2 regions of the Jeotgalibaca dankookensis genome follow, and region 2 is predicted to be linked to the other one. Evidence: predicted binding sites of a transcription regulator. Region 2 holds the regulator's gene; the other holds the start of a gene.
What was found. Region 2 encodes HrcA, which represses chaperone genes, less so after heat shock. Its sites were predicted from a motif close to TTAGCACTCNNNNNNNNNGAGTGCTAA; they were not measured.
Positions count from the first base shown of each region.

Region 1: the regulator HrcA is predicted to act here: its motif matches at 5,083-5,109, upstream of groES (co-chaperone GroES).

Region 1 is NZ_CP019728.1:2,078,531-2,094,577, forward strand. It holds gene rimI (ribosomal protein S18-alanine N-acetyltransferase) at 1-63, shown strand, start outside; gene tsaD (tRNA (adenosine(37)-N6)-threonylcarbamoyltransferase complex transferase subunit TsaD) at 77-1,090, shown strand; gene BW727_RS10340 (ABC-F family ATP-binding cassette domain-containing protein) at 1,127-3,082, opposite strand; gene BW727_RS10345 (redox-sensing transcriptional repressor Rex) at 3,378-4,013, shown strand; gene BW727_RS10350 (YdiK family protein) at 4,061-4,264, opposite strand; gene BW727_RS10355 (CPBP family intramembrane glutamic endopeptidase) at 4,292-4,963, opposite strand; gene groES (co-chaperone GroES) at 5,143-5,427, shown strand; gene groL (chaperonin GroEL) at 5,459-7,075, shown strand; gene BW727_RS10370 (glycosyltransferase family 4 protein) at 7,216-8,301, shown strand; gene BW727_RS10375 (glycosyltransferase family 2 protein) at 8,326-9,081, shown strand; gene BW727_RS10380 (nicotinate phosphoribosyltransferase) at 9,208-10,665, shown strand; gene nadE (ammonia-dependent NAD(+) synthetase) at 10,700-11,530, shown strand; gene BW727_RS10390 (LTA synthase family protein) at 11,555-13,417, shown strand; gene BW727_RS10395 (YigZ family protein) at 13,462-14,139, opposite strand; gene BW727_RS10400 (UDP-N-acetylmuramoyl-L-alanyl-D-glutamate--2,6-diaminopimelate ligase) at 14,299-15,792, shown strand; gene BW727_RS10405 (DegV family protein) at 15,794-16,047, shown strand, end outside.
Region 2 is NZ_CP019728.1:704,522-720,568, forward strand. It holds gene BW727_RS03395 (Nif3-like dinuclear metal center hexameric protein) at 1-124, shown strand, start outside; gene pepT (peptidase T) at 145-1,380, shown strand; gene BW727_RS03405 (DUF1294 domain-containing protein) at 1,397-1,648, shown strand; gene truB (tRNA pseudouridine(55) synthase TruB) at 1,735-2,661, shown strand; gene ribF (riboflavin biosynthesis protein RibF) at 2,674-3,639, shown strand; gene hemW (radical SAM family heme chaperone HemW) at 3,655-4,788, shown strand; gene hrcA (heat-inducible transcriptional repressor HrcA) at 4,886-5,932, shown strand; gene grpE (nucleotide exchange factor GrpE) at 5,945-6,466, shown strand; gene dnaK (molecular chaperone DnaK) at 6,515-8,335, shown strand; gene dnaJ (molecular chaperone DnaJ) at 8,510-9,655, shown strand; gene BW727_RS03445 (phosphoenolpyruvate carboxykinase (ATP)) at 9,814-11,460, shown strand; gene lepA (translation elongation factor 4) at 11,643-13,466, shown strand; gene BW727_RS03455 (formate--tetrahydrofolate ligase) at 13,575-15,248, shown strand; gene BW727_RS03460 (ABC-F family ATP-binding cassette domain-containing protein) at 15,309-16,047, shown strand, end outside.

The DNA.
Region 1 (16,047 bases), 720 kb from region 2:
GTACGTAAAAATTATTATCAAGAACCAATGGAGGATGCTTATATCTTCCAATTAAATAAATGAAAAGGACGATTGCATGCGCGATAGATTAATATTAGCGATAGAAAGTAGCTGTGACGAAACAAGCGCAGCGGTTATTAAAAATGGTACAGAAATATTGTCCAATATTGTCGCTTCACAGATAAAAAGTCATATGCGGTTTGGTGGGGTCGTTCCTGAAGTTGCCAGTCGGCATCATGTTGAACAAATCACTCAAATTATTGAACTTTCGCTTGAAGAAGCAGCGGTCACCATGGCAGATGTGGACGCAGTAGCGGTGACAGAGGGACCTGGTTTAGTCGGCTCTTTATTGATTGGAGTGAGTGCAGCCAAAGCTTTAGCATTTGCGCACCAAAAACCGCTCATTGCGACGAACCACATTGCCGGGCACATTTATGCTAACCAATTCATTGAACCCCTCGTTTTCCCTTTATTAGCCCTCGTTGTAAGTGGGGGACACACAGAGTTAATTTATATGCCAGAAGATGGTGTTTTTGAGGTAGTTGGTGAAACGCGCGATGATGCTGCAGGTGAGGCTTACGACAAAATCGGCCGTGTTTTAGGATTGCCTTACCCAGGTGGGAAAGTGATGGATGAAATGGCACACCAAGGACAAGATTGCTATCATTTTCCTCGTGCAATGATAAAAGAGGATAACTATGATTTTAGTTTTAGTGGCTTAAAGAGTTCGGTCATCAATACCATTCATAATGCGCGTCAAAAAAATGAAGAATTAGATCCTTATAACGTTGCGGCAAGTTTTCAAGCCGCTGTTGTCGATGTTTTAGTAGATAAAACAATTCGTGCAGCTAAAGAGAAAAATGTGAAAAAACTTTTATTAGCAGGTGGTGTAGCAGCTAATAAAGGGTTGCGTACCGCTCTGACAACAGCTGTAGAAAGAGAATTACCAGAAGTTTCCTTAGTTATCCCACCCCTTAGTTTATGTGGTGATAATGCAGCGATGATTGGTGCAGCTGCCTTTTATCAATATAAGAAGCAAGATTTTGCATCATTAGACTTAAATGCAAGACCAGGATTAGGTTTAGAATAAAAGAAGCAACTCGAACCTAGGTTCGAGTTGCTTCTTTTATTCATCTAATGCGTCGAGTGCCATATGGGTATCTTCCCACTCTGACATAATCGCTTCTTGCCTATTTTGTAATGCTAACAAGTCATCGTTTAAGGTTTGAACTTTTTCATGATCACCGAACACTTCGGGTAAGGTAAGTGTTTGCTCAATTTCAGCAATCTTTTCTTCGATTTCTTCTAATTCTGTTTCAAGCGATTCAATCGCCCGAATAATCCGTCGCTCTTGTTTCGCTTTTTCTTTACTAGCATGATAGGTAGATAAAACAGGTTCTTTACTTGTATTTTCGGATGCATTTTGAGTTTCTGCTTCTTCAGCTAATAAGCGTGCCAATTCTTCTTCTTCTTGTTTTTTCTCCATGTAATAGTCGTAATCACCGATGTAAATCATACCGCCATCTGCAGATAATTCCAAAATAGTAGTGGCAATTCGATTAATAAAGTAACGGTCATGAGAAATAAAAAGAAGGGTGCCGTCATATTCAATGAGCGCATTTTCTAAAACTTCTTTACTATCAATATCCAAATGGTTCGTTGGTTCGTCTAGTAATAACAAGTTATTTTGTTCAAGAGCTAATTTGCATAAGGCAACACGCGCTTTTTCACCACCGCTAAGTGAAGCAATCGTTTTTTCAACATCTTCACCAGTAAAAAGAAAACTACCTAAAATACTACGAATATCTTTTTCATTCATAGTAGAATGCAAATCCCAAACTTCAGCCAAAACGGTTTTGTTTCTAGAAAGATTACTTAATTCTTGATCGTAATAACCAATATCAACATTTGTCCCAAACTTAAGCTTTCCTTCAATTAAAGGCAGTTGGTTGATGAGCGATTTTAATAAAGTGGACTTACCAATTCCATTCGGGCCCACTACTCCAACGGCTTGATGTTTGCGCAAATCTAGATTAATCGGATTAGAAAGGACCGTGCCGTCATACCCAATCGCCGCATCTTCTAATGTCATCACAACGTTCCCACTTTCACGTTTAGTTTCGAAGGAAAAACGTGCTGAACGCTCATCGCCTTTTGGTCGATCAAGGCGATCCATCTTTTCTAATCGCTTTCGACGACTTTGAGCCATTTTAGTTGTAGAAGCACGAACGAGATTTCGAGCGACATAGTCTTCTAATTTGGCTATTTCATCTTGTTGTTTTTCGTACTGTTTCATTTCGAGTTCTAAGCGAATTGCTTTTTCTTGTAGGTAAAAAGAATAATTTCCTTTGTAGTGGTGGATTTGGTGGCGACTGATTTCGTAAACACCCGTTGCGATTTTATCTAAAAAATAACGGTCATGGGAGACGACTAATAAGGTACCGCGGTAACCCAATAAGTAATTTTCTAACCAAGCCAACGTTTCAATATCTAAGTGGTTGGTTGGCTCATCTAAGATCAGTAAATCATTCTTTTCTAAGAGAATTTTTGCCATGGCTAAACGTGTTTTTTGTCCACCAGAAAGTTGTGAAATGGGACGGTTTAGATCTTCTTCGTAAAATTTGAAGCCGTGTAGGACTGAACGAATTTCTGATTCGTAGCCGTAAGCGTCTTGCTTCAATAATTTTTGTTGTAGGGTATCGTAATGTTTTAACGCTGAATCCATCGCCTCTGGGTCATTAATAACAGCCGGATCAGCTAAGCGCATGGCAGCTTTTTCCGCTTCATCCATTAAAGTAATCACAGGGTCAAAAACTGTTAGCATCTCTTCCCAGATTGTTTTATTGGAATCAACTGCACTATGCTGATCTAAATAGCCGATGGTTACTTCTTTCTTTTTTGCTACTGATCCTACATCCGGCGGTTCGATTCCCGCTAATATTTTTAATAAGGTTGATTTTCCAGCGCCATTTCTTCCTACTAGAGCAATCCGCTCGTTATCTTGTATGGTGATTTGGATATCTTCAAATAGGACGGTTGGACCGAAAAAACGGGCCAAGCTTTGGCCTTGTAATAGTATCATTTTATCCGTTCCTCTACTTTCTCTAATATGCATTATTATTCTATCATAATTAGTGGTTTCTCCCTAACTAACAATCATGTAAAGACTTACAAGATTGTGAAGTCTGCACGTTTTTTTTTACTAAGGTTGTTAAAATAACTTTATTTTTAACTTTCTTTTCACAAAAATTTAAAAAAGAGGCCAAGTTTCGTGTAATCTTCACAAACACGTGCTATAATAACAAAACATAATAGTTTTTAAATCGAGATAAATTGAATATCTGATTACGAAATTAAAATAGAAAGTGAGAGAAAAAATGAAGCCAGCAAACGAAATACCCAAAGCAACAGCGCGTCGTTTACCTATTTATTATCGCTATCTTCGTTACTTAAATGATGCAGGTAAAACAAGAATTTCTTCAACAGAATTGAGTGAAGCCGTAAAGGTTGATAGTGCAACAATTCGGCGTGATTTTTCCTATTTTGGTGCCCTTGGAAAAAGAGGCTACGGGTATGAAGTTGAGTACTTGTTAGACTTTTTCAGTAAAACGTTGAACCAAGATAATTTAACGAATGTGGCCTTAATTGGTGTTGGTAAGTTGGGGCAAGCGTTATTAAATTATAACTTTCATTTAAGTAATAACGTCAGGATTAGTGCTGCTTTTGATGTAAAACCAGATATCGTTGGTAAAATAGTGAGCGGTGTTCCTGTTTACCCCATGGAAGAAATGATTGGACAGTTACGTATCCAACAAATTGACGTGGCAATTTTAACCGTTCCACAAGAAGTAGCGCAAACCGCTACCAATAAACTTGCTGAAGCCGGAGTAAGAGGCATTATGAACTTTACGCCTATCCGTCTCTCGGTTCCAGAAAATGTTCGCATCCAAAACGTAGATTTAACCAATGAACTGCAAACACTAATCTATTTCTTGGACAATGATATCTCTTAAAAAAGAACGTCCTCACCTTTCCCGTGAAAGAGTGAGGACATTCTTTTTTATTTATCTAAGCTATTTTTTATTTTGAAATAAGCAATGAGCATTTGGATGCCTGTTGCAATATTATTAGTTGCAAAGAAAATACTAATCCAAGTTAGAAAACCCCAACCCGACGTATTGACGCTGTCTACAGCAAAATAAATGAAAAGGACAGCGAAAGCAAGTTTAACAATAATTTGTATTAAAATATTTTTTAAGTTCATAATAATCCTTTCTATGGGTTTTTCAGACTAGCCAACTAACTGTGGGAAAAACAAAGGTAAAGCGACAAAGCTGTTCATTAGTCCATGGGCTAGCATGGATGTAAAAATATTATTGGTTTTATAATAAAGGTAAGAAAACCAAAGCCCCAACGATGCGTATACCAGCATATGTCCATCAAAGTGAATGATTGCAAAAAGTAGCGCAGAAATGACCGCTGACCCGACCGTTCCAATTGCAGTGACATTCAGCTGAGAAAAAATGGCTTTTCTAAAAACAAATTCTTCAGTGACGGGTGCAAAAATAACAATTGAAAAAACAAGCAAAGGGTACTCCGTTGTCAAGTTCAATAGAAGATCTGTATTAGCAGATTCAGGCGTGATACCAAAGATAATAATTTCAATAATTGACGTAAGGTATTGAATTAAAATTGCACCTATAAATCCAACTACTCCCCACAAGATAACTTTCCCCAAACTTGAAGAAGGCTTTTTAGATAAAGAATCTTCGGGTGTCCACTTTCTACGTAAATTAATAAAAATCATTGCAACAGTTGCAAGTAAAGAAGCAACTAAAGAGAGCGTCAAACTCATTTCAATCCGTTGTTCCACTGGAAAAGCGTAGAGAAGTGGAATCGGTAAAAACTGTGCGGCTATAAAAATATAAATTATCAGTGTCGCAGTCGAACGTTGTTTTTTCATTAATCTAAACCTTTCTTATATAGAAATATGATTTTGAATAAAAGTATAACATAAGTCAGTAAAAAAAAACTTCTTTTGCTTGCAATATCCTGTTTATTTGATTATGATATAAAAGTAGATTAGCACTCATATTGATAGAGTGCTAATGTTAAATTCAAGAAACATATGGAGGGATACTTGTGTTAAAACCATTAGCAAACCGTGTCATTATTGAAGTTAACAAAGAAGAAGAAAAGACTGTAGGCGGTATTGTCTTACCATCATCTGCTAAAGAAAAATCGCAAACAGGCGTTATTGTAGCAGTTGGCGAAGGTCTTGTAACCGATCAAGGTACTAAGATTGAAATGACAGTAGCAGTCGGTGACCAGGTCTTATTTGAAAAATATGCTGGAACTGAAATTACTTATGATGGGAAAGACTATCTGGTAGTTAAAGAATCTGATATTGTTGCGATTGTAGACTAATAAACCAATAATTTGATAAGGTGGGAAAAAAATGGCGAAAGATATAAAGTTTTCTGAAGACGCACGTGCAGCGTTACTGCGCGGTGTAGATATGTTAGCAAATACTGTTAAAGTAACTTTAGGACCAAAAGGGCGCAATGTTGTTTTGGAGAAGGCCTATGGGTCACCTCTTATTACTAATGATGGTGTGACTATTGCCAAAGAAATTGAACTAGAAGATCGCTTTGAAAATATGGGAGCGCAACTTGTATCTGAAGTTGCATCTAAAACCAACGATATTGCCGGAGATGGGACAACAACAGCGACTGTTTTAACACAAGCCATTGTCCGGGAAGGTTTGAAAAACGTTACCGCAGGCGCAAATCCAGTTGGCATTCGCCGCGGGATTGAATTAGCGGCCAAAGAAGCAGTTGCTGGTCTTGCTGAAATTTCGCAAGTTGTTAATTCAAAAGAGTCTATTTCACAAGTTGCAGCAGTTTCTTCAGGTTCTCAAGAAGTAGGCGAACTGATTGCAGAAGCGATGGAAAAAGTTGGCAACGACGGTGTCATTACGATTGAAGAATCAAAAGGGATTGAAACCGAGTTAGACGTTGTTGAAGGAATGCAATTCGACCGTGGTTATTTATCACAATATATGGTAACCGATAACGACAAGATGGAAGTAAACTTAGATATGCCTTATGTTTTAATTACCGATCGCAAAATTTCAAATATTCAAGATGTACTTCCTTTACTGGAACAAATCCTTCAAGAAGGACGTCCACTATTAATCATCGCGGATGATGTTGATGGTGAAGCATTACCAACATTAGTATTGAACAAACTTCGTGGTACTTTCAATGTAGCAGCTGTAAAAGCACCTGGCTTTGGTGATCGTCGCAAGGAAATGTTACAAGATATTGCAATTTTAACGGGCGGTACGGTGATTGCAGAAGACCTAGGATTAGAATTAAAAGATGCTTCCTTAGAACATCTAGGACAAGCAGGTAAAATTGTCGTCACAAAAGATAACACCACAATCGTTGAAGGAGCGGGCGAAAAAGAATTAATTGCACAACGTGTTGCAGTTATTCGCTCACATATCGCTGAAACAACTTCTGACTTTGACCGTGAAAAATTACAAGAACGCTTAGCTAAACTTTCAGGTGGGGTTGGGGTTATTAAAGTGGGTGCTGCTACGGAAACCGAATTGAAAGAGCGTAAGCTCCGTATTGAAGATGCGCTAAATGCTACCCGTGCGGCTGTTGAAGAAGGAATCGTTGCCGGTGGGGGAACAGCATTGATTAATGTTCAAAGTCGCGTACAAGCGCTTGAATTAACAGGAGACGAAGCAACAGGTGCCCGCATTGTGGCCCGTGCTCTGGAAGAGCCAGTTCGTCAAATTGCTGAAAATGCTGGACGCGAAGGTTCTGTTATCGCCGCACGTATTAAGACTGAAGAACTTGGTATTGGCTATAACGCAGAGACCGATGAGTGGGTGAATATGATCGAAGCAGGAATTGTTGACCCAGCTAAGGTTGTCCGCTCTGCTTTGCAAAATGCAGCGAGTGTAGCAGGTTTGATTCTGTCAACAGAAGGAATTGTGGCAGAACAACCCGGACAAGAACAACCAATGCCAATGGACCCAGGTATGGGCGGCATGATGTAAAAAGAATAAATAGGGAACAGGTCCAAGCAACCTTGCTGGACCTGTTTTTTTATATGAATATCAACTAATTTATGATAAGATATTTTAGATGGTAGCTATAATACTTATTCAATAGAAATAGAGGAGATAATATGTACGATATGTTCCGCGTATTGATGATGGGGATTTTTACAACCATACTGACGCTGGCACTCACACCGCTTGTTCGCCTACTAGCTTTTAAAGTAGGGGCAACGGATAAACCTGACAAAAGACGTGTTAATAAAACTATAATGCCCACTATGGGTGGAATTGCGATTTATTTATCATTTTTTATAGCCATTTTCTTTTTACAGCCAATTGCCTTATCTGTTTCGGTCCCCTTATTTATCGCGGCCACTATCATCGTTATTACCGGAATTATTGACGATATTAAAGAACTCAATCCAAAGTTAAAACTACTTGGGAATGTTGCCGCTGCGCTTGTTATTTACTTTATCGCAGAAGTGCGAATGGACTTAGTGAGTATTCCTATTTTTGGAGATATCCATTTGGGGATTTTTTCATTTCCAATTACAATCATTTGGATACTGGCAATTACAAACGCGACCAACTTGATCGACGGACTAGACGGGTTGGCAACTGGTGTTTCGATTATCGCGTTGGGGACAATGGCAGTAATCAGTTTCTTCTTTTTAGGTGGAAGTAATATTCCTGTTTTTATTATGATTTTTACTTTAATATGCGCGGCAGTTGGGTTTCTCCCATATAACTTTTATCCTGCCAAAATATTTTTAGGCGATACCGGGGCGCTCTTTCTAGGGTTCATGATTTCTGTACTATCTCTATATGGATTAAAGAATGTTACCTTTATTTCATTAATTATCCCGATTACTATTTTAGGGATTCCAATTACGGATACCATTTATGCGATGCTACGGCGTTACTTAAATCATATGCCCATCTCTTCAGCTGATAAACACCATATGCATCACCGACTGATGTCTTTAGGCTTGACACATAAACAAACGGTGTTAACTATTTATGGCGTTGCGCTTATCTTTTCATTAATCGCCTTACTGTTCCCGATGACAACCATTGGCGGGACCGTTTTAATTCTGGTAGCCTTAGTTATTGGCTTGGAACTATTTGTTGAACTAATTGGTTTAGTAGGTGAAGATAGAAGACCCCTTTTAAAAACGTTAAAGAAAATTGCTAATAAAATAAACAAGCGCGATAATCCATAAAGTGGATATAAGGAGTCAGTAATTGTGAAAAACGATAAAGAAAAAATAAAAGATAAAGTCTCAGTCATTACCCCCACTTATAATTCTGCTTTGTATATCGCGGATACCATTCAATCCGTAATAAATCAAACTTATACAAATTGGGAAATGATTATTGTGGATGACCATTCCAATGATGAAACGGTAAAGAAAATCCGTGAAATAGAAGACCCCCGTATAAAAGTAATCGTCCTTGAAAAAAATAGTGGCGCAGCTATTGCAAGAAATACCGCTTTACAAGAGGCTGACGGGGAATACTTCGCTTTTTTAGATAGTGATGACTTATGGAAAAAAGATAAGTTAGCGAAACAAATTTCGTTTATGAAAGACAATCATTATGACTTTACAAGTACAGCCTATGAGCACGTTTCGGAAGATGGAGAAAAGCTAGGCGTGGTTGTTCCAGCCAGTAAAAAGTTAGATTATAATGGCATTTTAAAATATTGTCCCGGGAACTCGACAGTTATTTATAATGCTAAAAACCTAGGTGTATTTTTTATTCCTGATATTAAGAGAAGAAATGACTTTGTCATGTGGCTACAAGTTATTAAAAAATCTCACTATCACTATGGTCTACCTGAAGTCTTAACGTATTATCAAGTAAGAGAAGGATCTTTATCAAGTAAAAAAACGGACCTAGTTAAATACCAATGGAAAGTATACCGGGAAATCGAAAAACTTCCCTTATGGAAATCTAGTTACTTACTTCTTCATAAAACAGTCTCGATTCTACTAAAATGATGCCACAAAGCAGCTCATTCCCAATGTTTTGGTGGGAATGAGCTTTTTTAGTTGCTAATAAAGGTAAAGCATCATTATTTAAGCTATAATTGGAAAGAAACAATTACTCAATAAGGGGTTAGCATAATGGAAGAAATATATCACGATGATAGTTTAACGTTACATACAGATCTTTATCAAATCAATATGATGAAGACCTATTGGGATGAAGGGATTACCGAAAAACATGCTGTTTTTGAAGCTAATTTCCGTAAATACCCATTTAATAATGGTTACGCTGTTTTTGCCGGTTTAGAGCGGATTATTCATTACTTAGAAAAATTACGATTTTCTAAAACGGATATTCAATATTTACGCGAAACACAAGATTATCCAGAAGAATTTCTGACGTACCTTGAAGATTTTCGTTTTACAGCAACGGTTCGTTCTGCAATCGAAGGGGAACTTGTTTTTGCTAACGAACCGATTCTTCAAGTAGAAGGACCTTTAGCGCAGTGCCAACTGATTGAAACGGCGCTTTTAAATATTATTAACTTTCAAACTTTGATTGCTACTAAGGCAGCCCGAATACGCTATGTATCTGAAGATGATACCTTAATGGAATTTGGATCCCGCCGTGCCCAAGAGATGGATGCCTCAATTTGGGGTGCGCGTGCTGCTTATATTGGTGGCTTTGATGCGACTTCAAATGTGCGGGCAGGGAAAATGTTTCAGATGCCTATTGCTGGAACACATGCACACTCACTTGTACAAGTGTACCGGAATGATTACGATGCTTTTACCGCGTATGCTAAGTCGCATAAAGACTGTGTTTTTTTAATTGATACTTATGATACCTTGCGTTCTGGCGTTCCAGCGGCTATTCGCGTGGCTAATGAGTTTGGTGATAAAATAAACTTCCAAGGAGTTCGTATTGATAGTGGCGATATGGCTTATCAATCAAAAAAAATTCGTCAACAATTAGATGAAGCAGGATACCCGAATGCAAAAATTTATGCCTCGAGCGATTTAGATGAAATGACAATTCTGAATCTAAAAATGCAAGGAGCAAAAATTGATGTTTGGGGCGTAGGAACAAAGCTAATTACCGCATTTGACCAACCTGCTTTAGGAGCTGTTTATAAATTAGTCAGCATTGAAAATGATCAGGGAGAAATGGTGGATACCTTAAAAATATCAAGCAATGCAGAAAAAGTATCCACACCTGGTCGTAAACAAGTATGGCGAATTACCCGTAATTCAGATGGCAAATCAGAAGGTGATTATGTAGCTCTATGGGAAGAACGTCCCGATCAAGTCGAAGAGTTATTCATGTTCCACCCCACTTATACCTATATTAATAAAACGGTAACTGATTTTACAGCCCGTCCGATTCTACAAAATGTTGTAGTGGATGGAAAAATTGTCTATGAACTTCCCTCTCTAGAGCAAATTAAAGCCTATTCTGCGGATCGTAAATCAGCATTGTGGGAAGAATATGTTCGTATTTTAAATCCAGAACAATACCCGGTCGACCTTTCACAAAAAGCTTGGGACCATAAGATGAATACCATTGAAAAACTAAAGAAAAACATAAAAAAATAAATTTATCTGTGTAAATTAAGAAAGGAGAATTTAGATGCATCCTTTGCAAAAAGAAATTATCGAAGCGTTAAAAGTTAAACCCGTTATAAAGCCAGAAGAAGAAATAGAAAAAACGATTCGCTTTATGAAAGCCTATTTAAAAGCGCATCCCTTTCTAAAAGCCTTTGTTTTGGGGATAAGCGGTGGTCAAGATTCAACCTTAGTCGGTAAATTAGCTCAGCGCGCACTAGCTGAGATGCGAGCTGAAACAGGGGATGACAGTTATGCTTTTATCGCTGTTAAACTGCCTTATGGCATCCAAGCGGATGCAAAAGATGTTGAAGATGCACTAACTTTTATAGAGCCAGACAAAGTCTTAACGGTCAACATTCAACTAGCTACCGATGCAATCGTTTCTGCTTTAGTAGAAAATGGTGAAGTGATTTCTGATTTTAATAAAGGAAATATCAAAGCCAGACAGCGAATGGTTGTTCAATATGCTATTGCTGGTGAACATAATGGGGCCGTTCTTGGTTCCGATCATGCAGCAGAATCAGTAACCGGTTTTTTCACAAAATTTGGGGACGGGGCGGCTGATTTAATGCCTATCTGGCGTTTAAACAAACGACAAGGGCGTCTCCTATTAAAAACGCTCCAAAGTCCGGAACATTTATATGAAAAAATACCCACTGCCGATTTAGAAGAAGAGCGACCAGGCTTTGCAGACGAAGAAGCATTAGGAGTATCTTATGAAGCCATTGACGATTATTTAGAAGGAAAGACTGTCACTGATTCAGAAGCGGAACGTATTGCATTTTGGTATAATCGTACCAAACATAAACGTCATTTACCGATTACAATTTATGATGATTTTTGGAAACAATAACCACTAAAAAAGGAGTGGAGACAATTGGTTAAGAAAAATAAAAATAAGTTTCCATTCCTTGAAGATGGTCGAGAGAAGTGGGGACTATGGGGGTCCTTTGTGGCCATTCTTTTATCTGTTTTTATCGCCCAGTTTATTCTGCAATTATTTCAAAATAATCTGAATAGTCGCTTAGTTGTAAATTTTATCTTCGCTTGGCATACTGAGAAGTTTTTAATCAGCATGGGTGTTTTATTGATAGGCGCTTTGTGGCTGTGGGCTGTCACTGACAATGCCAAGGTGGTTAATCGCATTGTTATTCTTGCTTCTTTACTACTAGGGTATATCACTTATGAGAAGATGCTGAAAAGAGGCGAACCACTCTATCCATCTGACTTTAAAATGGTTTCTGAGCTGGGATTTATCATGCAAATGTTAACACCTTTAGCACTTATTATACTGATAGTTGTAACGGTATTAGCTATTATATGGTTGGTTTTTTCAATACGGCAACCGCATTTAAAACTGGGAAAAAAAAGACGAATTCTTTTATTTGTTATGACTAGTCTCGGATTGTTTTATATTAGCCAGTTCCAAGTAGAAGGCAACCTTGTCAAACGACTCTACGACCGGACAGCAAATTGGATTCCTTATAGTCAAAAAATGAACTATTACAATACAGGGTTTGTAGCTGGTTTTTTGTATAATTTACCTTCTGCACCCATGGACCAACCCGATAAGGTAACAGATGCAGATTTGGATGCCTTATTCACTAAGTATCAGGAACGTGCTGATGAAATAAATAAAAGCCGATCTAACAACGGGCACCTTGAAACAAATATTGTTTATATTATGAATGAGAGCTTCTCTGATCCGCTAACATTAGGGCGCGCTAGCGCTAGTTTTGATCCGATTCCCTTTACACGAGAACTAGCTGCTCAGTACCGAAGTGGTAAGATGTTATCGCAAGGATATGGAGGCGGAACTGCCAACATTGAATTTGAAGCCTTAACAGGTTTCTCCATGGAGCCGCTTAATAGTAATATATCAACGCCTTATACCCAGTTTTTACCAAAAATGAAAACATTCCCGTCCTTAGTAACCCGTCTAAAAGCGCAAGGACACCACACATTGGCTATTCATCCGTTTGATACTTCTATGTACAAACGCCGTGATAACTATGATGTTTTGGGGTTTGATGCCTTTTATTATGAAGATACGATGACCTATACGCAAAGAAAAGAAAATAGCCCTTATATATCCGATCAATCTGCTTATCAAGAGGTCATGATGCGAATGCAGGAAAGCTCAGAACCGGATTTTGTTCATTTGGTGACCATGCAAAATCATTCTCCTTATACAAATCTCTATAAAAACCCACCAACTGAGTCACAAACAGGTTTTAGTAAAGATGAAATTAATCAATATCATCAAGACCTTCAGTATAGTGATCAAGCTTTAGAAACATTGTTTCAAGAAATTCAAGAATGGGATGAACCAACTGTAGTTGTCTTATGGGGAGATCATTGGCCAAGTGTTTTTGGAGGAAATGTCGAAAAGACACATGGAAAAACTTTGTACCAAACACCCGTTGTTTTCTTTGGAAACCAAAAGATGTCAAGTAGAGACCTCCAGGTTACGAGTCCCATTTATTTCCAGATAGAATTATTCGATATTTTAGATAGTCCTTTATCTCCTTTTGATGCCTTTTTAATGGCTTTACAAGAGGAAGTGCCAGCTTTTGAAAAAGGGGTTTATTATCTTCCTAATCAAACCGAACCATTGGAAAGCCGACAAGCTTTATCAAAAAAAGCGAATCAATTACTAGCGGATTATGACCGAATTATGTATGATGTGACAACTGGAAAAAACAAACTAGAAAAGAATGGTTTTTTTGAAGCCCCATAAAAAGAAGATTGACTAACACATAATCTGTGCAGTCAATCTTCTTTTTATTCATCTTCATCTAAATCCCATTCTGTTTCAGAAATAGAATCAGTTAAAGGCCGATCTACATAGGTAGGTTTGCCTGTCTCAAATTCAACATTTCCATTCATAAAATCAAGGATTTCCGATTGAAAGGCATCCACTGCATCTGAAGGGACCCCAACTGTAAAGGTCACTTGATCGGTATAGGCTATATCTAAAACGACAGAAGACGATTGCAAGAGTTTATTTTCTAGTTTCCCGGAACCGGAGTAAGAAACAGTTGCAGCGACTGGTACTTGTAAGGCTCTTTCTACTAAACTAATTTCTTTAAGTGTAGAAGAGACGGCTTTACCGTAAGCGCGTATTAAACCACCCGCGCCCAGTTTGGTGCCGCCAAAATAACGCGTCACCACAGCGACAACATAATGTAAATCATTCTTCTTCAATACTTCTAGCATGGGTACACCAGCTGTACCGGAGGGTTCACCGTCATCATGCGCACGCTGAATTTCATCTTGATCACCAATTAAATAAGCAGAGCAATTATGAGTAGCTTTCCAATGTTCTTTCTTAATCGCTTGAATAAACGCTTTGGCTTCCTCTTCCGTATAGGCACGTGCAAGCGAACAGATAAAGCGTGAATTGCGAATAGTAAGTTCATGTTCACCGTTATTCGCAATGGTATAGTAGGATTTCAGCATCAGAGACTCTCCTTTCTAATAATCTTACCATCTATTCTATCATAAGCTTCGTGTCTATAAGAAATTCTAAAGCATTACAAAAATAATAACCCATTTTAAAGTTAGTCATGTATAATATTTAGTGATGGCATAAATGAGAGTTAGTAAAGAGGTGTTAGTTTGAAATTAGAACAGTTATTCGACCACATGCAATTTAAAAAAATTGTGGGACAACTACCAAAAACAACCATTCATAATATTACGCAAGATACACGTGAAGTAGAAAAAGATGATGTGTTTATTTGTATTGAAGGAGCCAATTTTGATGGGCACCACTATGCTGCTCAGGCTGTAGCGAGTGGCGCTATAGCGATTGTTGCTTGCAAAGAAATTCATGTTGATGTACCTGTCATCTATGTGAGTGACACAACTAAAGCGATGGCAATATTAGCAAATGCATTTTATGGAAGCCCAAGCAAGCAATTAAAAATGATTGGGATAACAGGTACAAATGGGAAAACAACGGTGACTTACATCATTGAGGCAATCTTAAAAGGACTCCAACTAGGTTCTGGCGTTATTGGAACGGTTGGAATAAAAATGAATGATGAATTTTTACCAACCATTAATACCACTCCGGATAGTATCACCTTGCAACGTGTCTTTAAAGAGATGACTAAAAAGAATGTCGACGTTTGTGCAATGGAAGTGTCATCGCAGGCACTAGTCAAAGGGCGTGTCTGGGGAATTGATTATGATGTAGCAGTGATGACCAATTTAAGTCATGAACACATGGAACTCCACGATAATATGGAAACCTATCAAGCGGCTAAAAAACTATTATTTGCGCAACTTGGCAATAGTTATGGTAAAAGAAAAGTAGCAATTTTAAATCAAGATGATCAAACTTTTGAAGATTATCGCGAAGCTGTCGCAGGTGAGGTTTTATCGTATAGTGTTAAAGATCGTAACAGTGATTTGTATGCAACGAACGTCCGTTATCAAGAAACGCAGACTGATTTTGATTTAATTTATTTGGATACTATTTATCCCGTTCATATGAACCTAATCGGTGAATACAATGTTGCCAATATGTTAGCAGCGATTGGTGCTGTTTTTGCGTTGGGATACCCATTAAGAGATATTATTGCCACTATTCCTTCGCTTGAAGGTGTAGTAGGCCGAATGGAACTGGTTGCAAGTTTCGATGATGTCAAAGTGTATGTGGACTACGCGCATTCTCCTGATGCCATGACGAATGTACTTAAAACTGTGGATGACATTGCTAAAGGAAGAGTGATTGCTGTCTATGGTTGCCCAGGAAAACGTGAGTTCCAGAAACGGCCTTTGATGACCGAAATTGGGATTCGTATGTCAGATTTTGCTATTTTGACAACGGATGAAACATTAGGTGAAAGCCAAGCAGAAATTTGGGACATGATGAAGCCAGGAATCCCTCCAGGTGCAACTAACTATGCTTATTATGAAAATCGAACCGAGGCTATCTATCGAGCTATCGAGATGGCACAACCGGGCGACATTATCTTATTATTAGGACGCGGCCCCGATACTCGTTATTTCGATTCTAATGGCTGGATTTATCATTTCACTGATAAAGAGGCAGCCATAAATGGTGTTGCGCGTCGTTTTGAGTTGAAGGGAATGGAAAGTTAGTATGAAGACTGCAATTGTTACAGACAGTACAGCCTATATACCAGAACAGTTACGGGAAGAACATCATATTTATATGCTCCCACTGATGGTTCATTTGGGCGAAGAAAGCTTTCGCGAAGAAATTGATATTTCGGCTGAGGAATTTTATGAAAAAGCGAGTCAGCTAGATGTTTTCCCATCAAGCTCGCAACCATCTCCAGGTGCTACCATTGAACTTTTCAAACGCTTATCAAAAGAATACGATGCCATTATTGC
Region 2 (16,047 bases):
AAAAATCTGTATTCCAAAATTAGCAGATATGCTCTATGTGTGGGCTGAAAAGGAAGAATGGGCACTTGAAATTATTAAATCTCAAGTTGCTACGAATCCATTTATTTTTGATCATGAATTGTAAAGAAGAAGGAGAACTCAGCTATGAAGGAAAAATTAATCGCGCGTTTTTTGACCTATGTCAAATACGATACGCGTTCAGATGAATCAAGTGACACGGTCCCTTCGACATTGTCCCAAGTTTCTTTTGCTAAAGAAATTATCATCCCACATCTAAAGGAAATAGGTCTTTCTAATATTGACTATAACTCTGATAATGGTTTTGTAACAGCAGTATTACCAGCAAATACGAAAGGAGCGCCTACAATCGGTTTTATTGCCCACATGGATACCGCTGACTTCGAATCGAAACAGGTTCAACCAGTCTTTCATGAAAACTACAATGGCAAAAAAATTGTTCTAGATGCCAAAAAAAATATTGTCTTATCCCCAGATGATTTTCCTAATTTAAAAAATTATGTCGGGCAAACCTTGATTACAACCGATGGCCATACTTTATTAGGAGCTGATGATAAAGCTGGAATTGCTGAAATTATGTCAGCTGTAGAGATAATTAAAAATGATGAAACAATCCTTCATGGTGATATAAAGGTTGCTTTTGGGCCAGATGAAGAAATCGGTAAAGGCGCAGATCTGTTTGATGTTGAGGGATTTGCTGCAGATTTTGCTTATACTATGGACGGTGGTCCAGTAGGTGAGTTGCAATTTGAAAGCTTTAACGCTGCACAAGCTACCGTCTATATACAAGGTAAGAATGTGCATCCTGGTACTGCTAAAAACACCATGGTTAATGCAATCAAGTTAGCGATGACTTTTGACGCACAACTACCGCAAAATGAAGTGCCAGAAAAAACAGAAGGGCGAGAAGGTTTCTACCATCTTCTAGGTATTGAAGGAACAGTGGAAGAAAGTAAGTTAGTATATATCATTCGTGATCATGACCGCAATCGTTTCGAGGCTAAGAAAAAAAACCTTCAGTCTCAAGCAGATAAAATGAACGCTGCTTTTCCTGAACCGCGTCTTAAAATTGAGATGGATGATCAATACTATAATATGGGTGAAATTTTAAAAGATGATTGGCAGGCCGTTGAGTTAGCTAAACGTGCAATGGAGTCTTTAGATATCGAACCCATTATCGAACCTATTCGTGGTGGTACTGATGGTTCTAAATTAACTTATATGGGATTACCTACACCTAATATTTTTGCTGGCGGAGAAAACTTTCATGGTCGCTACGAGTATATCACGGTAGAAGCAATGGAAAAAGCGACAGAAGTGATTGTCGAAATCATTCGTCAAAGTACCTTGGCAGCTAATTAAGATGTCAGAGGAAGTGATGATTAGCTGGCTCATCTTTGCTAATAGTTGGCTTTTTGGTTTAATGTATATTGATAAAAAAAAGGCTTCAAAAAGACAATGGCGTATACCAGAGAGAACGCTCCTCATATTAGGAATTCTAGGCGGAGCGTTTGGTGGGTTGTTTGGAATGATTGTTTTCCGACATAAAACGAAACATACTTATTTTTATTGGATATACGGGTCTATGATCACTATTTGGTTAGGCTTCATCTTTCGTTTTTATAATTAAAAAGTTAAAAGCCAATGAGCAGGCCTCATTGGCTTTTTAACAAGTGAGATATGGTATAATTACATGGTTGATAAAGGGGGATAAAGATGGACGGAATCTTACCATTATGGAAAGAGCGTGGCATGACAAGTCACGATTGCGTTTTCCAGCTAAGAAAAATATTGAAAACAAAAAAAGTCGGACATACGGGTACTTTGGATCCTGAAGTGGATGGAGTTTTACCTATTTGTATAGGACCGGCAACAAAAGTGGCAGAATTTATGACAGATATGGGGAAAGCTTACCAAGGTGAAATTACTTTGGGCTATGCAACGACAACAGAAGATGCTCATGGTGATATTACGGACCGTCAACCCGTCATAACCGCACCTACAGAAGCAGAAGTAGATCAGATCATGCAAACCTTTATTGGAACGATTGAACAAATACCCCCTATGTATTCTGCAGTAAAAGTAAATGGAAAAAAACTTTACGAGTATGCTCGTAATGGCGAGTCAGTAGAGCGACCTGTTCGAAAAGCTTCTATTTATTCGTTTGTACGAACCAGTAGCTTGCCTTACGATGCTCACAATGAAACGGTCTCTTGGGATTTTGAAGTCCACTGTGGGAAAGGAACTTATGTACGAACGCTAGCTGTTGATTTGGGAAGGAAGCTGGGTTATCCCGCTCATATGTCGCGTTTAACGCGTACAGCAAGTGGTCCTTATACAAAGGAAAACTGTGCGACTCTAGATCAAGTACGTGAGTTGATGACAGCAGGCGCTATTCAAACAGTCCTACAACCCATCGAAGCAATTTTTACTGATTTACCGGCCTACCAAGCATCAGAAGCAATGTGGGATAAAATTAAAGATGGCGCAGTTTTAGATTCCGCCTTATTTACTGGTGTAGAAGAAGAACCTTTAATCGCCATTTACTATCAAAATAGATTAGTAGCCTTATATAAAAATCATCCTTCAAAAATAGGAATGAAAAAGCCGAGAAAGATGTTTTTAACATCGATTGGTCAATGAAAGAGTGAGAGTATGGAAATAATTAATATACATCATCCTTATACCAAAGAACAAATACCAAGTGATCCTGTGGTCTTGGCATTGGGTTTTTTTGATGGTGTACACGCCGGGCATCGAACTGTGATTGAAACAGCAAAAAAAGAAGCCAAAAAACGGCATGCTAAACTAGCTGTTATGACATTTAATCATCATCCTAGTATTGTTTTTAAGAAAGTAGATGCCGAGAGTATCCGCTATTTATCCGTTCAAGATAGAAAAAATCAACTCATGAAAGAGTTAGGAGTTGATTATCTCTATATTATTGAATTTACTTATGATTTTGGAACGTTACAACCCCAAGAGTTTGTGGATGATTATATCGTTGGGTTAAATGCCTTAGCTATCGTAGCAGGATTTGATTATACTTATGGACCTAAAGACATTGCGGACATGGCACACCTGCCAGATTATGCACGAAAACGGTTTGATATTATTGAAGTAGCACCACAAATTGAGAACGGCTATGAAAAAATTAGCTCGACCAGTATTCGTGAAGCACTTGATACAGGTAACATTGAAAAAGCGAATAGAATGTTAGGGTATATCTACCAATTTAGCGGTTATGTGATGCATGGAGATGCGAGAGGACGGGAGCTTGGTTACCCAACAGCGAATATAAAAATACCTAAAAATATCCGATTGCCTAAAGGAGGCGTTTATGTTGTCTCTGTTCTTGTACAAGGTCAATGGTTTAGAGGAATGGCTTCGATTGGGTATAATATAACCTTTGAGGAAAACCGTGATAAAACAGTAGAAGTCAATATCTTTGATTTTGATAAGATGATTTATGGTGAACAGATAACGGTAAGGTGGCACCATTATTTGCGCGATGAAGTAAAATTTTCAGGAGTTGAAAGTTTAATTGTGCAACTAGATGAGGATAAAAAAGCGGCCGATGCCTATTTTGAAGAACATGGAATGCCAATTGAATCAGAATAGATTGGAGTTTATATTATGACAGCAGCTTATCTACACATACCCTTTTGCGATCATATCTGCTTTTACTGCGACTTTAATAAGGTTTTTTTAGAAGGGCAACCGGTAGATGCATATGTGGAGGCAGTCATTCGCGAAATGGCTATCATGCGTGAACAATATCCTCAAGAAAAAGTAGAAACATTTTATGTTGGTGGGGGGACACCAACAACGCTAACAGCTAAACAAATGGAAAAATTGTTAAAAGGTATCCGAACCTACTTTCCTATGGCGCAAGATGCAGAATTTACTATGGAAGCCAATCCAGAAAGTATTACGTCAGAAAAATTTAAGGTTATGAAAGAATATGGTGTCAATCGATTGAGTATGGGAGTTCAATCTTTTAATGACAAGATACTAAAACGAATTGGTCGGATCCATACCTCTGATCAAGTTTATGAAGGGGTCAAACTCGCACGGGATGCTGGATTTGAAAATATCAGTATTGATCTTATATTTCGTTTACCTACTCAAACCGTCAACGATTTCGCCGATACACTAACAAAAGCTTTGGAGTTAGATTTACCACATTATTCCATTTACTCTTTAATTCTAGAAAATAAAACCATTTTTTATAATTTGATGCGCCAAGGAAAACTACCACTGCCGAGTGAAGATGAAGAAGTAGAAATGTATGCATTAGCGATTGATACTATGGACAAATTTGGTAGAAAACAGTATGAAATTTCTAGTTATGCAAAACCTGGTTACCAGTCCCAACACAACCTTGCTTATTGGAAAAATGATCATTACTTCGGGTTTGGAGCAGGGGCACACGGTTATCTTCACGATAACCGTTATGTTAATCATGGTCCCATACAGCATTACTTAGCACCTTTAGAAAAGAATCAGTCTCCAATTATTTACAATAATGAAATTACAAACCGAAACAAAATAGAAGAAGAAATGATATTAGGACTAAGAACCATGCAAGGCATTGACTTATCAAAATTTAAATTTAAGTATGGAAAGCCGGTTACGGATTACTATGATATAGAAATTAAAACCTTGCAACAAAAAGGGCTACTAAAATTAGAGGATAATCATTTGCGTTTAACACGCCAAGGGACTTTTTTAGGTAACGAAGTTTTTCAGTCTTTTTTATTTAACTAAATTATGGATGAATTTTGTTGACAAAGAAATGCCTACATGATAAATTAAATCATAGGTTAGCACTCAAGAACCCTAAGTGCTAAAGCGAGGTGAAAGGATGTTAACAGAGAGACAACTATTAATTTTGAATTTAATTATTGATCACTATGTTGAGCATGGCGAGCCAATTGGTTCGAACACTTTGTTGGAAGAATCCAATTTACCTGTTTCGCCAGCAACAATAAGGAATGAAATGATGCGGATAGAAGAACTGGGTTTTTTGAAAAAAATGCACTCATCATCCGGAAGGATTCCATCGATCCTAGGGTACCGTCATTATGTCGATCAATTAATGGCAAAGAAGCGTGAACTGTCGTTTGAAGATATTCGAAAACAAGTCCAAGCATCTCTACGCGTTCCCTATAAAGAGGCTCAAGAAATTGTTGAATCATCTGCAGAATTACTTTCGTATATGACAAATTATACGGCTTTGAGTATTGGTCCTGAAAAAACAAACAGCCGTTTGACAGGATTCAGGCTAGTTCCGGTTACGAAAGGCCAGTTTATGGCTATTTTGGTAACGGATAAAGGTTATGTAGAGAGTAAAATCCTGACGATTCCACATGCAATTTCTGCTGCAAAAATCCAAAAAATGGTCAATATTTTTAATGAAGAATTAGTTGGTTTGAAGTTGATGGATGTTCATAATAAATTGCAAGTAGAAATTCCACGTATTATCGACAAATTCGTAGGAAATGAAATTGATTTGCATGCAATTTTTCGCGGGATTTTATCAAAAATGGATAGTGAACGAATTTATGTGGGTGGAGAAATGAACTTATTGAATTACTTCAATTTTGAAGAAGTCAATCAAAGGGAAAAAATTAAATCCATATACAATCTCATTCACGAATCAAAAGATTTACAAGAACTATTAGTACCAGATCACAATGATATTTCAGTTCGCATTGGGACTGAAATGGGCAATGATTTACTATCAAACTTTAGTTTGATAACGGCCTCCTATGATTCCGGTCATAATGGTAAGGGGCTAATTGCGTTACTTGGCCCAACAAATATGCCGTATGAGCAAACCATCAATATTATGCGTATCATGCGTGATGAGTTATCTGATAGTATGCATGGTTTTTATCAAAACGAGTAAAGGAGAATAGCCGTGACTGAAGAAAATAAGCAAGAAAAAGAATTTGAAGAAACAGATGTTGTTGAAGAAGAAGCAGCAGAAGTATCAGAAGAAACGGAATTGAACCAACAACTAGAGGAAGCACAGGACCGTTATTTAAGAGTACAAGCGGAACTTGCTAATATCCAAAAAAGAAATGCCAAAGAAAGACAAGATGCGGCTAAGTATCGTTCACAAAGCTTAGCTACTGAACTTTTACCTGTTATCGATAACCTAGAACGCGCTTTAGAAATAGAAGTTGACGATGAGAAAGCAGTTAACTTTAAAAAAGGTGTTGAGATGGTTTATAATATGATGGTGGAAGCATTGAAGAATGAAAAAATTGAAGCAATTAATCCAATCAATGAGCCATTTGATCCGAATTTCCATATGTCTATTCAGGTACAAGAGGCAGAAGAAGGACAAGAGCCTGATACTGTTATCAACGTCATTCAAAAAGGTTATAAATTGAATGACCGTATCTTGAGACCAGCGATGGTCGTTGTAGCACAATAAGGAATCAATATTTATTAAATAAATTTATGAAAAGAGAGGAAATTAACTATGAGTAAAATTATTGGTATTGACTTAGGAACTACAAACTCAGCGGTAGCTGTTTTAGAAGGTGGAGAAGCAAAGATTATTCCAAATCCAGAGGGTAATCGTACGACTCCATCTGTTGTTTCATTTAAAAATGGAGAAATTCAAGTTGGTGAAGTAGCAAAACGCCAAGCTATCACAAACCCAAACACTATTGGTTCAATTAAACGCCATATGGGTGAAACCGGTTATACAGTAAAAATGGAAGACAAAACCTATACACCTCAAGAAGTTTCCGCAATGATTCTACAGTATCTAAAAGGTTATGCGGAATCATATTTAGGTGAAACTGTTGAGAAAGCTGTTATTACAGTTCCAGCTTACTTTAACGATGCACAACGCCAAGCTACTAAAGATGCTGGACGTATTGCAGGTTTAGAAGTTGAACGTATTGTTAACGAGCCAACTGCTGCAGCTCTTGCTTATGGTTTGGATAAAACAGAAAAAGAAGAAAAAATTCTTGTTTTTGACCTTGGTGGAGGAACGTTTGATGTTTCTGTCCTTGAACTAGGTGATGGTGTCTTTGATGTACTAAGTACAACTGGTGACAATGAACTTGGTGGCGATGACTTTGATAGTAAAATCATTGAATACATGGTTGCTGAGTTTAAGAAAGAAAATGGTATTGACTTATCTAATGATAAAATGGCTAAACAACGTTTGAAAGATGCAGCTGAAAAAGCTAAAAAAGACTTATCCGGTGTGACATCTACACAAATTAGTTTACCATTTATCACAGCTGGCGAAGCCGGTCCATTGCACTTGGAAATGACTTTGACACGTGCGAAATTTGATGAATTAACACAAAGCTTAGTTGAACGTACAAAGGCTCCGGTTCGTCGTGCTCTAGAAGATGCTGGCGTAAAACAAGGAGATATTGACGAAGTCATCTTAGTAGGTGGTTCAACACGTATTCCAGCCGTTATTGAAGCAGTGCGTCGTGAATCAGGTAAAGAGCCAAATAAATCGGTTAACCCTGACGAAGTAGTAGCAATGGGTGCAGCTATTCAAGCAGGTGTTATCTCTGGTGATGTGAAAGATATTGTCCTATTAGATGTAACACCATTATCACTTGGTATCGAAACAATGGGTGGCGTATTTACAAAATTGATTGATCGTAATACAACAATTCCAACAAGTAAGTCCCAAGTATTCTCAACAGCAGCTGACAACCAACCAGCCGTAGACGTACACGTTTTACAAGGAGAACGACCAATGGCAGCAGATAACAAAACATTAGGTCGCTTCCAACTGACTGATATTCCACCAGCACCACGTGGTATCCCACAAATCGAAGTAACGTTTGATATTGATAAAAACGGGATCGTTAATGTAAGTGCAAAAGATTTAGGAACACAAAAAGAACAAAAAATTACAATCAAATCTTCTTCAGGCCTAACAGATGAAGAAATTGAAAAAATGGTAAAAGATGCCGAAGCAAACGCTGAAGCAGATAAAATACGTAGAGAAGAAGTAGAACTTCGTAATGAAGTCGACCAATTGATTTTCCAAACAGATAAAACATTAAAAGATCTCGAAGGAAAAGTAGATGCAGACGAAGTGAAAAAAGCTGAAGATGCACGCGATGAGCTAAAAGAAGCAGTTGAAGCAAATGATCTAGAAGCTATGAAAACAAAACGCGATGCATTAAATGAAATTGTTCAAAACTTAACGGTAAAATTATACGAACAAGCAGCAGCTGAACAACAAAGTCAAGAAGGACCAGAAGGTTCTGAAGGTTCAGATGATGGCGTTGTAGACGCAGATTTTGAAGAAGTAGACTAATAACTTACTATATAAATCAGAAAAATAGCAGGGAATCCCTTCCTTGCTTTTTTCCTGAGTAAGTGGCCAATACTCGTGAGTAACTATAGCATGCGGATGCCTTGTTTTGATATCCCGTGGTAACATCGTGATCGGAAAACGTCCGTATCATAGTGATCAATTGGAGGAAAATTAATGGCGAAAAGAGACTATTATGAAATACTAGGCGTACCTAAAGGCGCCTCAGATGATGAAATAAAAAAAGCTTATCGCAAGCTATCAAAAAAATACCATCCTGATATCAATAAAGAACCGGATGCTGATGAGAAATTTAAGGAAGTCACTGAAGCTTATGAAGTTTTAAGTGACTCACAAAAACGAGCAGCTTATGACCAATATGGTCATGCAAGTACCGATCCCAATTTCGGTGGTGGGGGCTTTGGTGGAGGCTTCGGTGGTAGTGGTTTTGGAGGATTTACAGGCGGTTTCGATGATATTTTCGATACTTTCTTTGGTGGCGGTGGCGGTCGTTCACGTAACCCGAACGCACCACGCCAAGGGGCAGATCTGCAGTATCGCATGAATCTCAAATTTGAAGAAGCGATTTTTGGAAAAAAAGAAACCATTCGTTACCAACGTGACGAAGAATGTGCAACCTGTCATGGGTCAGGAGCGAAACCTGGAACAGAACCAGTAACTTGTTCGAAATGTCACGGATCCGGTACTATTCAAGTTGAGCGAAATACACCGTTTGGCCGTGTCATGACCCAAGCAGTGTGTGATGTTTGTGGTGGTACTGGAGAAGAAATTCCTGAAAAATGCCCAACCTGTCATGGATCAGGGCATGTCCAAAAAACGCATTCTGTAAATGTTACCATTCCAGCCGGTGTTGAAGATGGTCAACAACTTCGACTAGCAGGACAAGGTGAAATCGGACAAAACGGCGGCCCATATGGCGATTTATATGTCGTGTTTGCAGTTGAGGAAAGTGATATTTTTGATCGCGATGGATCAGAAATTTATTATGTATTACCTATTTCCTTTGTTCAAGCGACATTGGGTACAGAGGTCGAAGTTCCAACTGTTCATGGAAACGTGAAACTAAAGATTCCTGCAGGAACACAAACGGGTACAACTTTCCGTCTAAAAGGAAAAGGTGCACCTCGCTTACGAGGAACTGTTAATGGCGATCAACACGTAAAAGTAACTATTACAACACCGAAAAATCTGAATGAAGAGCAAAAAGAGGCGCTTCATAAATTCGCAGATGCTTCTGGTGAGCTTGTATCAGATGGCCATGGTGGTTTCTTTGATAAAATGAGAGACGCTTTTAAAAAATAATCCAAAATGAAACTCAGAGGTTAGACTTTAAAGTCTAACCTCTGAGTTTCTTTAATTATAAACAATTTTTGTTTTAAGTGATTCACTATTTGAAAGGGGTTACATTTCGATAAAAGAAGTCTATAATATAACTAACAACATAAAAGGAGTGGTAGTAGATGGCAACTGTAGAGAAGTATGACAAAGCGGATTTGAAGGCAACGAATAGCTTGTTAACACGATTCAGAACAACAGTCGAAACTGCATTTTATGGCAATAATATTAAACTGGTTGATAATGTTCAAGAAGCCTATTATCTTGCGAAGGACTCTGGGAGCACCATTGTAACTGATTTATCTGTTAAACACACCGCAGATTTAGGGTTGCCAGATGAGGCGAAGGTGCTAGTGGAAAATGGTGGCAAAGTTGTAGGCCGTGCCGCCCATGCTCGAGTCATTCGTGGTGAAGATAAGGAACTCGATCTTAAAATCGAAGGAATTGTTCGTGATGCGATTTATAATAATCGCAAAACAAACTATTATGAGGCAACCGGTTATGTGGGATTAGATGAAGAATTTATGATAAAGGCTCATATTGCCTTTCCCGAAGGACAAGAAAATAACCTTTATTCCTGGTTGCTTAACTTCCAACCGACTAATGAGAAATATAATAGTATGTATAAGAATTCTAAAACATACGAAGACGGTGATATTTATATTTATACTGACCCTGACTGGAGACATCCTGATTTTCCAATCGGCCTTGCTTACTTTGAACCAGATAAAAACGTTGCCTGTATTTTAGGAATGCAATATTTTGGCGAGTTTAAAAAGGGAACGTTGACATTAGCTTGGGGAACTGCTCATCGAAACGGTTATGTTGCTTGTCATGGTGGTCAAAAAGCTTTCTACCTTGATGACGGCTCGGTTTACGTTGCTGCATTCTTTGGGTTATCCGGTTCTGGGAAATCAACTTTGACCCATGCTAAACATGAAAATAAATATGATATTGAAGTACTACATGATGATGCATTTGTTATTAATCTAAAGGATGGCTCCTCAATTGCTTTAGAACCATCTTATTTTGATAAAACTCAAGATTATCCAGCAGATCATCCTGAACAAGACTATTTTGTGACCGTTCAAAACGTGGGTGTGAGTCTTGATTTGGAAGGTAATAAGGTTTTGGTTACTGAAGATATTCGCAATGGAAATGGTCGAACTATTAAATCGCGTTATTCAACACCGAACCGGGTTGATAAATTTCCAGATCCGATTAAAGCGGTATATTGGATTATGAAAGACGACGCCTTACCACCGCTTGTAAAAGTGGAAAATCCAGTTTTAGCTTCTACTTTTGGGGCTACATTGGCTACCAAGCGATCGACTGCAGAAAGTATAAAAGTAGGTGAATCAAGAGATAATTTGGTTATTGAACCTTATGCTAATCCCTTTAGAGTTTATCCATTGGTGGAAGATTTTGATGATTTTAAAGAGCTATTAAGTCGGAAAGATATGAATTGCTATATTATTAACACGGGCTATTTCTTAGATAAAAAAATACCGAAAGAAGTAACGATTGGTGTCATTGAAAGCATGGTTGAAAATGAAGATAATTTCCAACCGTTTGGAAAAGTAGAGAGCTTAAGTTACCTAGATGTAGATGGGTTTAATCCAGATTTTACTGATAACGAATATGTAGACTTATTAAAGAGTCGGATGCAGATGCGTCTATCGTTTTTAGAGACTTTTAATAAAAATCATCAAGATAATCCTCTACCTGAAGAAGCCGTCAATTCCGTAAGAACGATTATCGATACCCTTTAAGAATGTTTGAAGAGACTAGGAGAAAAGTCCCAGTCTCTTTCAGTTTTTTTGAGTAAGAATCATTAAAAAAATACGGACGCTTTCGAATGTTTTATAGTGGGGATATGGGGGATACTTGTTACTTCGCAACAAAATTGGTATAATTTTATAATAATAGTTTTATTTAGAAAGCGAGTAGTTAAATGAATTTAGAGCAGATGAAAGAAAGACAAAAGAAAATACGGAATTTTTCCATTATAGCCCATATTGATCATGGGAAATCTACATTAGCTGACCGCATCTTACAACAGACCGATACGGTTGCTGATCGTGAGATGCAGCAACAATTGTTGGATTCCATGGACTTGGAACGTGAACGTGGTATCACGATTAAGTTGAATGCAGTAGAATTAACTTATACAGCACAAGATGGCGAAGAATATATATTTCACCTAATCGATACGCCAGGGCATGTCGACTTTACTTATGAAGTTTCGCGTAGTTTAGCTGCCTGTGAAGGTGCCGTTTTGGTAGTGGATGCTGCTCAAGGAGTAGAAGCACAAACATTAGCGAACGTTTATTTAGCAATTGATAATGATTTGGAGATTATCCCAGTCATTAATAAAATTGACTTACCGGCTGCAGATCCAGAACGTGTTAAAACTGAAATTGAAGAAGTTGTAGGAATAGATGCGAGTGAAGTAGTCTTAGCAAGTGCTAAATCAGGAATTGGTATTTCCGAATTATTAGAACAAATTGTCGAAAAAATACCTGCTCCAGAAGGTGATTTAGAAGAGCCTCTTCAAGCCTTGGTATTTGATTCCGCTTATGACCCTTATCGTGGTGTCGTATTGAATATCCGTGTTCAAAATGGCGTTTTACGTCCCGGTGATAAAATCAAGATGATGTCAAATGATAAAGAGTTTGACGTAACAGAAGTGGGTATCTTTTCACCTAAACCCATTAAGCGTGATTTCTTAATGGTAGGAGACGTGGGTTACGTTACAGCCAGTATTAAAACCATTAAAGATGCTCGTGTTGGTGATACAGTCACTTTAGCAAACAATCCAACTGAAAAAGCTTTGGAAGGTTATCGTACTTTGAATCCAATGGTTTATTGTGGGATTTACCCTGTTGATTCTTCAGATTTTAATGACTTACGGGAAGCTTTAGAAAAACTTCAACTGAATGATGCTTCCTTGCAATTCGAAGCAGAATCTTCTCAAGCACTTGGCTTTGGCTTTCGTACAGGGTTTTTAGGAATGTTACATATGGATGTTATCCAAGAACGCCTAGAACGTGAATTTGATTTGAGTATTATTACAACTGCTCCATCGGTTATTTATAATATTAATAAAACAGATGGTACAACGATTTCAATTGACAACCCGTCTGAAATGCCAGATGCAAGCGAAATTGAAACGATTGAAGAACCATATGTTAAAGCAACCATTATGGTACCGAATGACTATGTGGGTGCTGTTATGGAAATTGCCCAAAGAAAACGTGGTAATTTCTTAACGATGGACTATCTAGATGACTCGCGTGTAAATGTGGTTTATGAAATACCTTTAGCAGAAATAATATTTGATTTCTTTGATAACCTTAAATCTAGTACTAAGGGCTATGCGTCACTTGATTATGAAATGACTGGTTATCGCGAAAGCCGTCTAGTTAAAATGGAAATTTTACTTAACGGTGAGCAAGTTGATGCTTTGAGTACAATTATCCATCGCGATGCGGCTTATCATCGTGGGCGTGCTATTACCGAGAAATTACGTGAAATTATTCCGCGTCAGCAATTTGAAGTTCCTATTCAAGCTGCGATTGGGCATAAAATACTTGCTCGAACAACGATTAAAGCTTTGCGTAAAAATGTGTTAGCCAAATGTTATGGTGGAGATGTGTCTCGAAAACGTAAGTTATTAGAGAAACAAAAAGAAGGTAAAAAACGTATGAAACAAATTGGTTCAGTAGAAGTACCTCAAGAAGCCTTTATGGCTGTATTACAATTAGATGAAGAGTAAAAATCAACGAACAAGACTGGCATTTCTTCTTAGCTGAAGAAATGTCAGTCTATTTTTTACTTTTTATATGATAGAATAGAAAAAAGTGTTGGAATGGGGATGGGAAATGTGAAGACTGATATTCAAATTGCACAAGAAAATGATATGCTACCAATTATTGATATTGCGAATCAAATAGGGTTGAAACAGGCAGATTTAAATCTGTACGGAAACTATAAAGCAAAAATAAATTGGGATGCCGTTGATAAATTAAGAGATAATAAATCGGGTAAACTTGTGTTAGTCACCGCAATTAGCCCGACACCTGCTGGAGAAGGAAAATCGACCGTTACAGTAGGTTTAGGAGACGCCCTAACAAAGGCAGGGCAACGGACGATGATTGCCTTGCGTGAGCCTTCTATGGGTCCTACAATGGGAATGAAAGGTGGAGCGGCAGGAGGTGGCTATGCACAAGTACAGCCTATGGAAGAAATTAATTTACACTTTACAGGTGACTTCCATGCGATTACTTCCGCCAATAATGCACTCGCTGCTTTCATTGATAATCACTTGCAACAAGGTAATGAATTGGACATTGATGAGCGCCGTATTACTTGGAAACGGGTTATGGATATAAATGACCGTGCACTTAGAAATATCATTGTGGGTCTAGGTGGCCCAACGAATGGGGTTCCTCGTGAAGATGGCTTTGATATTACAGTGGCGAGTGAAATAATGGCAATCCTTTGTTTAGCAACATCTATAGCGGATTTGAAGGAACGGATTGGCAATATCGTTTTTGGTTATGATAGACAGCGGCGTCCTTTGACGGTCCGTGATTTAAAAATGGAGGGTGCCCTAACGTTGATCTTAAAAGATGCGCTAGAACCCAATTTGGTTCAAACGCTTTATCATACCCCTGCCCTTGTTCATGGGGGACCGTTTGCGAATATTGCTCACGGGTGTAATAGTGTCATTGCGACTCAAACAGCTTTAAAATTAGCTGATTATGTTGTAACTGAAGCTGGTTTCGGAGCTGATTTAGGTGCAGAGAAATTTTTAGATATCAAGGTCCCTGTATTGGGTAAGACGCCGGATGTTATTGTTATTGTCGCTACTATCCGTTCTTTAAAAATGCACGGAGGTATTAAAGTAGCCGATTTAAAAAATACTACGGATCCAAGTGCGGTTAAAAGAGGTTTTAGTAACTTAAAAAAACATATTGAGAATATGCAGCGCTATCATGTGCCAGTTGTAGTAGCGATTAATGCCTTTACACAAGACACAAAAGAAGAAGTAGCCGTTGTTGAGGCTGAATGTGAACGATTAGGTGTTTCTTGCCAAGTAACCGATGTATGGGGACAAGGTCCAGAAGGTGGTTTAAAATTAGCAGAAGCGGTTGTCAAAGCCTCTGAAAATAAACAAGACTACACTCCCTTGTATGAATGTTCAAATACGATAATAGAAGAGAAAATCAGTCGAATTGTAAAAGAAATTTATGGTGGAGAAGAAGTTCTTTATACACCTAAAGCACGTCAGCAATTGAAACAATTCACAAAGAATGGTTGGGATAAACTCCCCGTTTGTATGGCTAAAACCCAGTACTCACTATCAGATGATCCAAAAAAATTGGGGCGTCCACAAGGGTTTACAATTACAATCCGTGAATTTGTACCCAAAATTGGCGCCGGTTTTATTGTTGCTATGACAGGAGATATTCTGACCATGCCAGGCTTACCAAAACAACCTGCGGCTTTGAACATGGATGTTTTAGAAGATGGGACAGTAACCGGTCTATTTTAAAAGTGGATATAAAGCACTAAAAATACTAGTATTTAAAAGAAACTGAGGGTTGACTCGAAAATGAAAGATTTAAAAGCAGTTGGATTATCAAAGACGTATGGCATGAAAAAACTTTTTGAAGATATTACTTTTACAATTCGTGAAGGTGAATATGTTGGATTGATTGGGCAAAATGGTAGTGGTAAAAGTACCCTAATGAAAATAATTGCTGGTGAAGATTCAGCTGATACTGGGACTATTGAAACATCTAAAGACTACCGCATCAATTATCTCCCCCAAGATCCCATTTTAGATGAGTCGCAAACTATTTTCGAGGCCTTATATTCAAGTGAAACACCACTTATCCAAACTATTCGCCGTTATGAAGAGGCCATCAATAATTTTGCAAATTATAGTGAAGATATCCGTTACCAAGAGGCCTATGCACATGCCGAACAAGAAATGAATCGATTAGACGCGTGGCAAACGGAAACGCAGTATAAAACAATCTTAAATAAATTAGGCATTTCAGATTTAAATCTTAAAATCGGTAATCTGTCAGGTGGCCAAAGAAAGAGAATTGGCCTTGCCAAAGTTCTGATGCAAGCACCTGATCTGTTGTTATTAGATGAGCCAACGAACCATTTAGATGTAGGTGCAATTGTATGGCTTGAAAAATACCTTTCTCAATATAGAGGAGCGCTTCTATTAGTTACGCATGACCGTTACTTTTTAGAACGTGTAACGAATCAAATGATTGAGCTTAAAAATGGCGCTGTTGAAACCTATTCAGGTAATTACGCTTCTTATCTCGAACAAA